DNA from 2 places in the Rhizobium sp. BK181 genome. Region 2 is predicted to be linked to the other one. Evidence: riboswitches for the same ligand, from Rfam matches in the RefSeq annotation. Region 2 holds a riboswitch; the other holds the start of a gene.
The links. Region 2 has a riboswitch for S-adenosylmethionine ahead of metA (homoserine O-succinyltransferase). Riboswitches for the same ligand answer to the same signal wherever they lie in the genome.
Positions count from the first base shown of each region.

Region 1: linked by a shared signal. The riboswitch ahead of FHT77_RS04965 (O-succinylhomoserine sulfhydrylase) and the one ahead of metA (homoserine O-succinyltransferase) in region 2 are both predicted to bind S-adenosylmethionine.

Region 1 is NZ_JACHZA010000001.1:973,583-978,490, forward strand. It holds gene FHT77_RS04955 (glycosyltransferase) at 1-1,227, shown strand, start outside; gene FHT77_RS04960 (2'-deoxycytidine 5'-triphosphate deaminase) at 1,249-2,343, opposite strand; SAM riboswitch at 2,416-2,494, shown strand; gene FHT77_RS04965 (O-succinylhomoserine sulfhydrylase) at 2,540-3,724, shown strand; gene apaG (Co2+/Mg2+ efflux protein ApaG) at 3,925-4,317, shown strand; gene FHT77_RS04975 (Hsp33 family molecular chaperone) at 4,318-4,908, opposite strand, start outside.
Region 2 is NZ_JACHZA010000003.1:195,694-200,601, forward strand. It holds gene FHT77_RS10865 (aldose epimerase family protein) at 38-1,060, opposite strand; gene metA (homoserine O-succinyltransferase) at 1,198-2,121, opposite strand; SAM riboswitch at 2,157-2,234, opposite strand; gene FHT77_RS10875 (ABC transporter ATP-binding protein/permease) at 2,385-4,211, shown strand; gene FHT77_RS10880 (DUF5666 domain-containing protein) at 4,216-4,833, opposite strand.

The sequences.
Region 1 (4,908 bases), on a different contig from region 2:
AAGACACGCTGGCTGAACGAGCGCCTGAGCGTTGGCCTGTCGGCCGAAAGCCTCTCCGGCTACATTACACAGCGCTGCCGCTGGTGCCTTGGCACTATCCAGGTAGCGCTCCTTCGTGATGGTCCCTTCCTTGGCAAGGGCTTCAGCTTCGTGCAGCGGATGCACTACTTTCACGGCCTGCTTTTCTGGTTCTGCCGCCCGTTCATCCTGCTGCTGATGGCGGCACCGCTGCTCTACTATTTCCTTGGCCTACCGGCCATTCGCATGGAGCCCGAGGCTTTCTTCCTCTACGCACTGCCGATGGTCGCCGGCATGTGGGCGTTCCACGCATGGGTCTCGGGCGGACGCAGCCTGCCTCTCTTTACCGAAGTGTCGCAAATGGTTTCGGCCGTGCCGATCACCATCGCCCTCTTTCATGCGCTCCTGCATCCGTTCGGCCGCCCGTTCAAGGTGACGGCCAAGGGCGAGGACCGCGGGCGGGTCGAAGTCATTTATCCGATTGCCGGGACATTTCTCTGCGTCATTGTGCTGACATTTGTCGGGATGCTGAACGGACCGCTGCTCGGAACCTACAATGATCTCGACGGCTTCAGCGTTGCATGGGGCATAGTCGTGATGGTTTATGCCTTCGTGTCACTGCTCGTCTGCATCGAGCTTCCAAGAGAGGCGCTTGATGACATCGAGTTTCCCCTCGAGCGCAAAGGGCATGTCGCCAGCCGCGGCAAATCAGCCCCCTGCACCTTCGACACAATATCGATTCACAGGGCAAGGATGACCATGCAGGACGAGGTCGCCTTCGCCGACATGCGGTTGGGAGACCTTCTGATCTTTACGCCTTTCGCCGACTTCGATGTCGCCGGCCAAGTGACCGCTATGGACAGGGGGAGATCAGGTGTATCGGTGTCGATCGTCGGCATCAGGGACCGGCGGGATGCCTGGGAAATCAAGAAAACGCCGGAAGAGGTTCGCCAGAAGATGGTGCAGCGGATCTTCAGCGAGATGCCGGAAGTGATGCCGCGGCGCGCTTACCCGCTTGCGGCAGGAAGAGGCCTCTGGAAACGTATGTTCGCGCGCCCTTCGGTCCTTGTCAGCAAGCTGGAACACCGCACCGTCACCGCGCGGACACCGCAGCGCTCACGAAGGCTTTACCGCCCACCCTTTATCAGCCGTCGAACGCCGCTTCTCCAGATCGGCAGCAGGAACGTTGCCCCGCCTCTCGCCGAATAATGGCGCACGCCGGCAGAGTTCTCAGATGCGGAAGTGCTTGGAGAGCTTCAGGCCCTGCGCCTGATAGTTCGAGCCGAGGCCAGAACCATAGAGGCTTTCCGGATGCTCCTGCATGTGCTCGTAGACAAGACGGCCGACGATCTGGCCGTCTTCGAGGATAAACGGGACCTCGTGGCTGCGAACCTCAAGCACGGCGCGGCTGCCACGGCCGCCGGCAGGGGCGTGCCCAAAGCCCGGATCGAAGAAGCCCGCATAGTGCACGCGGAATTCGCCGACCAGGGGATCGAAGGGGGTCATCTCGGCCGCGTAGTGCGGTGGCACATGGATGGCTTCGCGCGAGACGAGAATATAAAACTCGTCCGGATCCAGGATCAGTTCATTGCGACCACGGCTATAGAGAGGTTCCCAGAAGTCATAGATGTCGTGCTGCGCCTTCTTGTCGACATCGACGACGGCCGTGTGATGTTTTCCGCGGTAACCGATCAAGCCACCCTTGTCGCCAGCCAGATCGATCGACAGGGCAATGGCGCCGCCCGAGACGTTCGGCTGCTTGCTGGCAACCAGCGTTTCGGCATCGTGCAGCACCAGAAGCTCTGCCTCGCCAAGCACGGAATGACCGACGCGGAAACGGATCTGCGAAAGGCGCGAACCGCGGCGCACGACGATCGGGAAGGTGCGCGGGCTGATTTCGAGATAGAGCGGACCGGAATAACCCGCCGGGATCTTGTCGAACTCCTGAGCGTAGTCGGTGATGACGCGCGTGAAGATATCCAGCCGTCCCGTCGAACTCTTCGGATTGGCCGAGGCCGACATGTCGGCCGGCAGGTCGAGGCGTTCCATCAACGGAACGATGTAAACGCAGCCCGTCTCGAGAACCGCACCTTCAGAGAGGTCGACGACGTGGAGGCTGAGGCGATCGAGCTTGTCGGACACAAGATGGGATGGGCCCGGCATGAAGCTCGCGCGAACGCGAAAAGCCCTTGCGCCGAGCCTGAGATCGAGGCTTGCCGGCTGGATCTGGTCGTGGTCCAAATCGCGCTCGCTGGTGAGACTTCCCGCCTCAAAGAGCGCAGCTATCGCGCGATCCGCCAAAATTCCTGTTTCGCGAGCCATCATGCCCCATCCATATTCGGTGGAGACAAAACCAAACTCAAGGAATTGACGCAAGCATAGAACGGCAGTATTGCACTTTTATCCCGTGGTGATTTGGCCGGTCGGCTTGCAGCCACGTTAAACAAGTGGCTAAAAGGACCGGGTGCAAAACCGGTCTGCTTTCGCGGCCGGTTTTTTTGTTGTTTGAAAGTGGTGATTCATGAGCAAGACTTGGCGCCCCGCAACCCAACTCGTTCACGACGGCTCTCTGCGCTCGCAATACGGCGAGACCTCGGAAGCAATCTACCTCACGCAGGGCTTTGTCTATGACAGCGCGGAAGCGGCGGAAGCACGCTTCAAGGGCGAGACGGAGGGCTATATCTACGCCCGCTACGGCAGCCCCACCAACGACATGTTCGAGAAGCGCATGTGCGCGCTCGAAGGCGCCGAGGAAGCCCGCGCTACCGCTTCGGGCATGGCAGCCGTCACGGCAGCAATCCTCTGCCAGCTGAAGGCAGGCGACCACATCGTTGCCGCCCGCGCACTTTTCGGTTCGTGCCGGTGGGTCGTCGAGACACTCGCGCCGAAATACGGCATCGAATGCACGCTTGTTGACGGCCGCTATCTCGAGAACTGGGAAAAGGCGATCCGCCCGACCACCAAGGTGTTCTTCCTGGAAAGCCCGACCAACCCGACGCTCGAAGTGATCGATATCGCCGGCGTTGCCAAGCTTGCCAACCAGATCGGCGCCAAGGTCGTGGTCGACAACGTCTTTGCAACCCCGATCTTCCAGAAGCCGCTTGAACTCGGCGCCCATATCGTCGTCTATTCGGCCACCAAGCACATCGACGGCCAGGGCCGCAGCCTCGGCGGCGTGATCCTCTCCGACAAGGAGTGGGTCAGCGAACATCTCCAGGACTATTACCGACACACCGGGCCTGCCATGTCGCCATTCACGGCATGGACGCTGCTGAAGGGGCTCGAGACGTTGCCGCTTCGCGTCAAGCAGCAGACCAAAAACGCGGCGAAGATCGCCGACTTCCTGGCCGAGCAGCCGAAGGTCGCCAAGGTCATCTATCCAGGCCGCAAGGATCATCCGCAGGCCGACATCGTCGCCAAGCAGATGAAGGGTGGCTCGACACTGGTCGCCATCGAACTGAAGGGCGGCAAGGAAGCGGCCTTCGCCTTGCAGAACGCCTTGCAGATCGTGAAGATATCCAACAACTTGGGCGATGCCAAGAGCCTGATCACCCACCCGGCGACGACGACGCACAAGAACCTGACGGACGAAGCGCGGGCGGAACTCGGCATTTCCGGCGGCACCGTTCGTCTGTCTGCAGGCATCGAGGACACGGACGACCTGATCGAGGATTTCGCCCAGGCTCTCGCAAAAGTAAACGCCTGATCGATCGGCATCGGCCGGATTGATGCGAATCCGGCCGACGGCCATACGCCCTTTATTGCAAGCAAGACCGCCGAAAACCGGACTTAATACGCGAAACTTCTTGCCATTACAGGCATTTCTGACGTGATCGACTATCGGTTTTATTGACGGATCGGTCGCTGTATAAGATACCGGTAACGTATGTTGACTATGGTGTAGGTATGTACCGCGCCCTTACACGAGACATTGAAGTCGTCGTCGAGCCTTTTTATCTGGAGGAGCAATCCGATCCGGAGGACGACCGCTATGTCTGGGGCTACAGGATCGTCATCAGCAACAATTCCGACAAGAGCGTGCGGCTGGTGAACCGTTACTGGAACATCACCGACCAGAACGGGATCGTCGACGAGGTCACGGGTGCTGGTGTCGTTGGCGAACAGCCTACGCTTGCTCCAGGCGATACCTATGAGTATTCCTCGGGTTGCCCGCTCGATACGCCATCAGGGCTGATGTTTGGCCACTACCAGATGGAAACGGACGAAGGCGAGCTTTTCGATGTCGAAATTCCCGCCTTCTCTCTGGACTCGCCAGGACTGCTCAGAGTCCTGAACTGATCATTCAGCCGCCTGGGCTACCTCTTCGACCTCGAAGCGATAGGTCGTCGAGCAAAACTCGCAAGTGACCGAGATCGCGCCGTCTTCCTGGCTGGCATCGATTTCTTCCGCCGAGAAGCCCTTCAGCACGCCCTTGATCTTCTCACGCGAACAGCTGCACCGATCGAAGACCTCGCGCGCGTCGTAAACGCGAACGCCGCGCTCATGAAACAGCCTATAGAGCAGCCGCTCAGTGCCGACCTGCGGATCGGTCAACTCGTCGGCGTCGATCGTGTCGACGAGCGAACGGGCTTCCATCCAGGCGTCGTCTTCCTTGTGAGCAAGGCCTGCCGTGTCGCCGTCACCGCCGTGAAGATCCGGCTGACGCATGCGCTCCGGCGCTTCCGGCAGGAACTGGGCGACCAGCCCCCCTGCCCGCCAGCGATGGCGCGGCTTGCCGGCCTCGTCGCGATCGAAGAGTTCAGCGGCGGCAAGGCGCACCCGCGTCGGGATCTGCTCGGACTGGCGGAAATATGTGCCGGCAATTTCCTCAAGCGTAGCCCCGTCAAGCGCAACGATGCCCTGATAAGGTTGGCTGAACTTGCCCTGATC
Region 2 (4,908 bases):
CTGTGAGGGTTTTCTTTGGTCGGGCAGGGAGCGCGCGTTAGCTCTTCGAGAAAATATAGTCCGTTTCCTGACGCAACACTTCGCCAGGGCGCAAAACAGCGTTGGGGAACCCCCGATGGTTGATTGCATCCGGCCAGACTTGCGTTTCCAGGCAGAAGCCGGCGAAGGGGCCGTATTTGCGCCCATCAAGGCCGGGAACGGTCACATCGAGTTTGAAGGCGGCATAGAACTGCACGCCGGGCTCCGTCGTGCGCACCTCCAGCGAAACGCCTGAATTCAGGCTGCGGGCGAGCGCGACAGACCGCTTCGCCGTTCTATCCTGGGAGAGGCAGAAATTATGATCGTAGAGCGCCTGCTCACTGCCGTCGAATCGCTTCATCGGGGACATCTCGCGGAAGTCGAAGACGGTTCCGGCAACGGATCGGATTTCTCCCGTCGGAACCTGCAGCTCATCAGTGACGAGATAGCCGTCAGCCGCGATCATGATGTCGTGGCCGAGTGCATCGTCACGGCCGTCGAGGTTGAAGTAGGTGTGTTGGCAAACATTGGCGATCGTAGGCTGGTCGCTGATCGTTTCGTAGATGACGGACAGTTCGCCGTCGCCATGGACCCGGTACGTGGCCTGGATGGTGCAATTGCCGGGGTAGCCGGCGCGCCCGTCCACATCGACGATCTTCAGGACGACACGGTCGACGTCATGCTCGACGATTGTCCAGTTTTGCTGAGCGATATTGCCGTTGCCGCCATGAAGATGCGTCACGCCCTTCTCGTTGAGATCGAGCTGATACTTCACGCCGTCCAAGGTGAATTTGCCGCCACCGATGCGGTTCGCGCAGCGGCCTGGTGTCGCACCAAAATAGGAGGAGTGAGTCGGGTAGCTGTCGAAGTCGTCGAAGCCGAGCACGAGGGGCGCCTCGTGGCCGTCGAGGCGGAGATCCTGAATAACGGCGCCCCAGGTTAGAACCTTGGCCGTCAACCCACCGCCTTTGATCTCAACGCGATGGACGGTTTCGTCCGATTTGGTCTGCCCGAAAACTTCCCGTTTCAACATTTCCGCCATAGCGACTGTCCTGATATACCTTCAAGTGAGGCAGGAACGTGCCCCCATTTGCCGCAAACCGCAACGGGTGTGCCGCAAAAAAGTAATACTTTCAGTTTGCCCGCACTTCTTCAGCGTTGTGCTAACGCCGGCACGCTTTAGGCGTCCTTGCCGATATCGTTGAGATCGTAAGGGGTGGTTTGGTAGATCTCGTTGATCCAGTTGCCAAACAACAGATGAGCGTGGCTGCGCCAGCGGTTCTGCGGCGTCAGCGAGGGATCGTTATGCGGGAAATAGTTGTGCGGCATCTTGATCGGCACGCCGGCATTCACGTCGCGAAAATACTCGTCGGACAGGGACGTTGAATCATACTCCACGTGATTGAACATGTAGAGCCGCTTGCCCTTCCGCTCATGCACGAGGCAGACGCCCATCTCGCTGGATTCCATCAGGATCTCCAGGTTCTCCGACTTCTCGATATCGTCGCGGCGAACCTCGGTCCAACGCGAAACGGGAACCTCGAAATTGTCCGAGAAACCGTTCAAGTAGACCGACGATGGCTTCAAGTTCCGGTGGCGGTAAACGCCGAAAGCCTTCTCCTTGAGTTCGTACTTAGGAACACCGTGGAAGTGATAGATGGCGGCCATCGCACCCCAGCAGACGTTCATCGATGAATGGACATTGGTTTCCGTCCAGTCGAAAATCTGCTGCATTTCGCCCCAATAGTTCACATCCTCGTAGGGCAGCGTCTCGATGGGCGCGCCGGTAGTGATGAAGCCATCGAACTTGCGGTGCTTCACTTCCTCCCACGTCTGATAGAAGGCGAGAAGATGGTCTTCCGAGGTGTTTTTTGCTTTGTGATTACCGACGCGAATGAGCGAAAGCTCGACCTGCAGCGGAGAGGCGCCGACCAGGCGAGCCATCTGCAACTCCGTCTTGATCTTGTTCGGCATGAGGTTGAGCAGGCCGATCTGCAGCGGCCGGATGTCCTGACGGATCGCCACCGTCTCGGTCATCACGCGCACGCCTTCCTGAACCAGGGTTTCGAACGCAGGCAAGGTATCGGGGATCTTGATGGGCATTGCGGTCACTCGATCAAAACAACGAATACATCGCTATCGGTCCGCACGCGGCCCTTTAGCAACTTCTTTAACGTGGCTGCAAGCCGGCCGGCCAAATCACCACGGAGCGTTTTAAATAGCGCTAGTCCTTCAGCGAATCAATTGCCTAAACGAATGGATGGGTCGATGTGAAGTCACTGCCGCGTTAATGACTGCTAGAATCTGTTGGTGGACACGGGGAGTCACCATGGTTATTGAAATAGAATGACGGCTAGGGACGCGTAATGGCAGATGACCTCGAAGGCAGGCCAAGCATTCAAGGGCAGGACAGAGTAGGGTACGACCTGAGCCTGGGCTATCGCTTGAAGGTGATGTTCTCGGCTTTCTGGCATTCACCGGTGCGAGGAAAGGTGCTGGTGATCGCGCCGGCGCTGATTGGCATCATTCTCGCCACTGCCTATGCGACCGTGATCCTCAACCAGTGGAACGCCCCGTTTTACGACAGCATCGCTCGACGAGATCTGCCTGGGTTTTTCCATCAGTTGAAGGTCTTCGCGGTGATTGCGGGCATTCTGCTGCTGCTCAACGTCGTGCAGGCCTGGCTCAATCAGATGACCGCAGTCTACATGCGCGAGGGCCTGACGCGGGACCTAGTCAGCCAGTGGCTTCAGCGCAAGCGTGCTCTCCGTCTCTCGGCCAGCGGCCTGATCGGCGTCAATCCCGATCAGCGTCTGCATGAGGATGCGCGCAACCTCGCTGAAAGCACCACAAGCCTCATGATCGGGCTGGTGCAAGCGACGATCCTGCTCATCAGTTTCATCGGCGTGCTATGGGACCTGTCCAGCGGCTTTGTCTTCCGTTTCGGCGCGCATTCCTTTTCCATTCCAGGTTATATGGTCTGGGCAGCCATTTTCTACGCGGCATCCGCATCCATTCTCAGCCAGCTGGTGGGTCGCAAGCTTGTAAAGCTGAACGCGGATCGCTTCTCGAAGGAGGCGGAACTGCGCTTCGCGTTGATGCATGCCAACGAGAACATGCCGGCTATCACCGTCGCTCGAGGGGAAGAAAACGAGCAGAAGCGTATCAATACCGACATCAGTGCGGTGCTCACCGTTATCAAGCGGGTAGCGATGGCCAATGTCAATCTGACCTGGGTATCGGCCGGTTACGGCTGGCTCGTCGTTGTTATCCCGATCATCGTCGCAGCACCGGCCTATTTCTCTGGCGGATTGACGTTCGGGCAGTTGATGGTGTCGGTCGGCGCCTTCAACCAGGTCAACACCGCCCTTCGCTGGTATGTCGCGAACTTCGGTCCCATTGCCGAATGGCGTGCCACGCTGATGCGTGTCACCGATTTTCGTCAGGCTCTTACCAGCATGAACGACGAGATCAACATGAGGGGCACGATCAAGTACGAGCGGAATCCTCCCGGAACTCTGACGCTCGATCATGTCCGGATCGCCGCCAAGATCGGCGAAGAGATCGACCAGTGCGGTGGCTTCCGTATCCAGGAAGGCGCGGTGACGATCAAGGCCGGTGAGAAGATCATGATCAACGGCGATCACAACGTGAACCGCAAGCTGCTTTTCCTTGCGCTTTCCGAACTCTGGCCCTGCGGTGGCGGCAAGATCGGCCTGCCGCCCGCGGATGACATGCTGTTCGTCCCGCAGTCGGCCTACATCCCGGGCGGCACGCTTCGCGAAGCGCTAGCGTTTCCGGAGCCCGTGGAGACTTATCAGAATGCCGACGTCGTGGTGGCATTGGAGAGGGCCGGCCTTCACAATCTGGTTTCCCGACTTGATACGCGAGCCCGCTGGGACAAGCTGCTCGATTCCGATGAGCAGCGGGCTATAGGCTTCGCGCGCTTGCTTCTTGTACGCCCGAAGTGGATTGTCTTCGATGAAGTGCTGGAAGGCATGGAGCCGGAATGGCAGTCCACAATGATGGAGGTTCTTGCGTCCATGCCGGAGGCGGCGATGATCTATATCGGCCGGTCAGACACATACGTCGAGACCTTCAAGCCTCGTGTGCTGCATCTGGAGGCTTTGCACGCGAAGCCGGAGGCGAAGGTGGTGACAAAAGCAGCAAACGCGCCCGCGCCCGTCGTCTGACGACCTACATCGGCGGGACGACGCCGTTTGTGCCGACCGTTACGTTTGTGGCGGACACTGTCCCGTCAGGTGCCTTCTGACCCATCACGATCACACGCGCGCCGGCGACGAGGTCGGCCTTGTCAGCCGGAGCGAAGGTGACAATCGGTGTATCATCGGCGATGGATATCGTCTTTTCCTTGCCCTGATAGGTGAGCGTGATGGTATGGCCATCGACTGCCTTGACGGCCTTCGCGACGGTGGCGTTGGTCATCGTGCTGTTTGGCTTCAGGTCCCAGGGGCGACTGCCTTCGCCGGTGCCCTTCATTGCGGCCGGGAAGATCAGCACTTCAAGAGCGCCGTCGCCGCCGTCGGCTCTCGGCAGCGACGCAACGCCAACGAAATCGCCCTGCTTGATGTCTTCGACGGAAGCTTTCTTGATGCCGCGGACCTTCCAATCCGGCTTCAATGTCACCGTTTGCTCGGTGCCTTCTCGCGTCTTTACCACCAGCGTGTTGCCGTTCAGGCTCTCAATGGCTCCACGCACGCGCTGCGCTTCCTGCGCAAGCGCTAAGTGCGATGCAATAGTTAGGAAACCCGCGGCCCAGATGAGCGCGGTCGATGTCTTGAGAATGTATGGCATGATGTGCTTCCTTGCCTCGTGCAAGTTGCGGATAGGCAAGCTTAATCTTGCCAATCGCGGACTGACGAATCAATG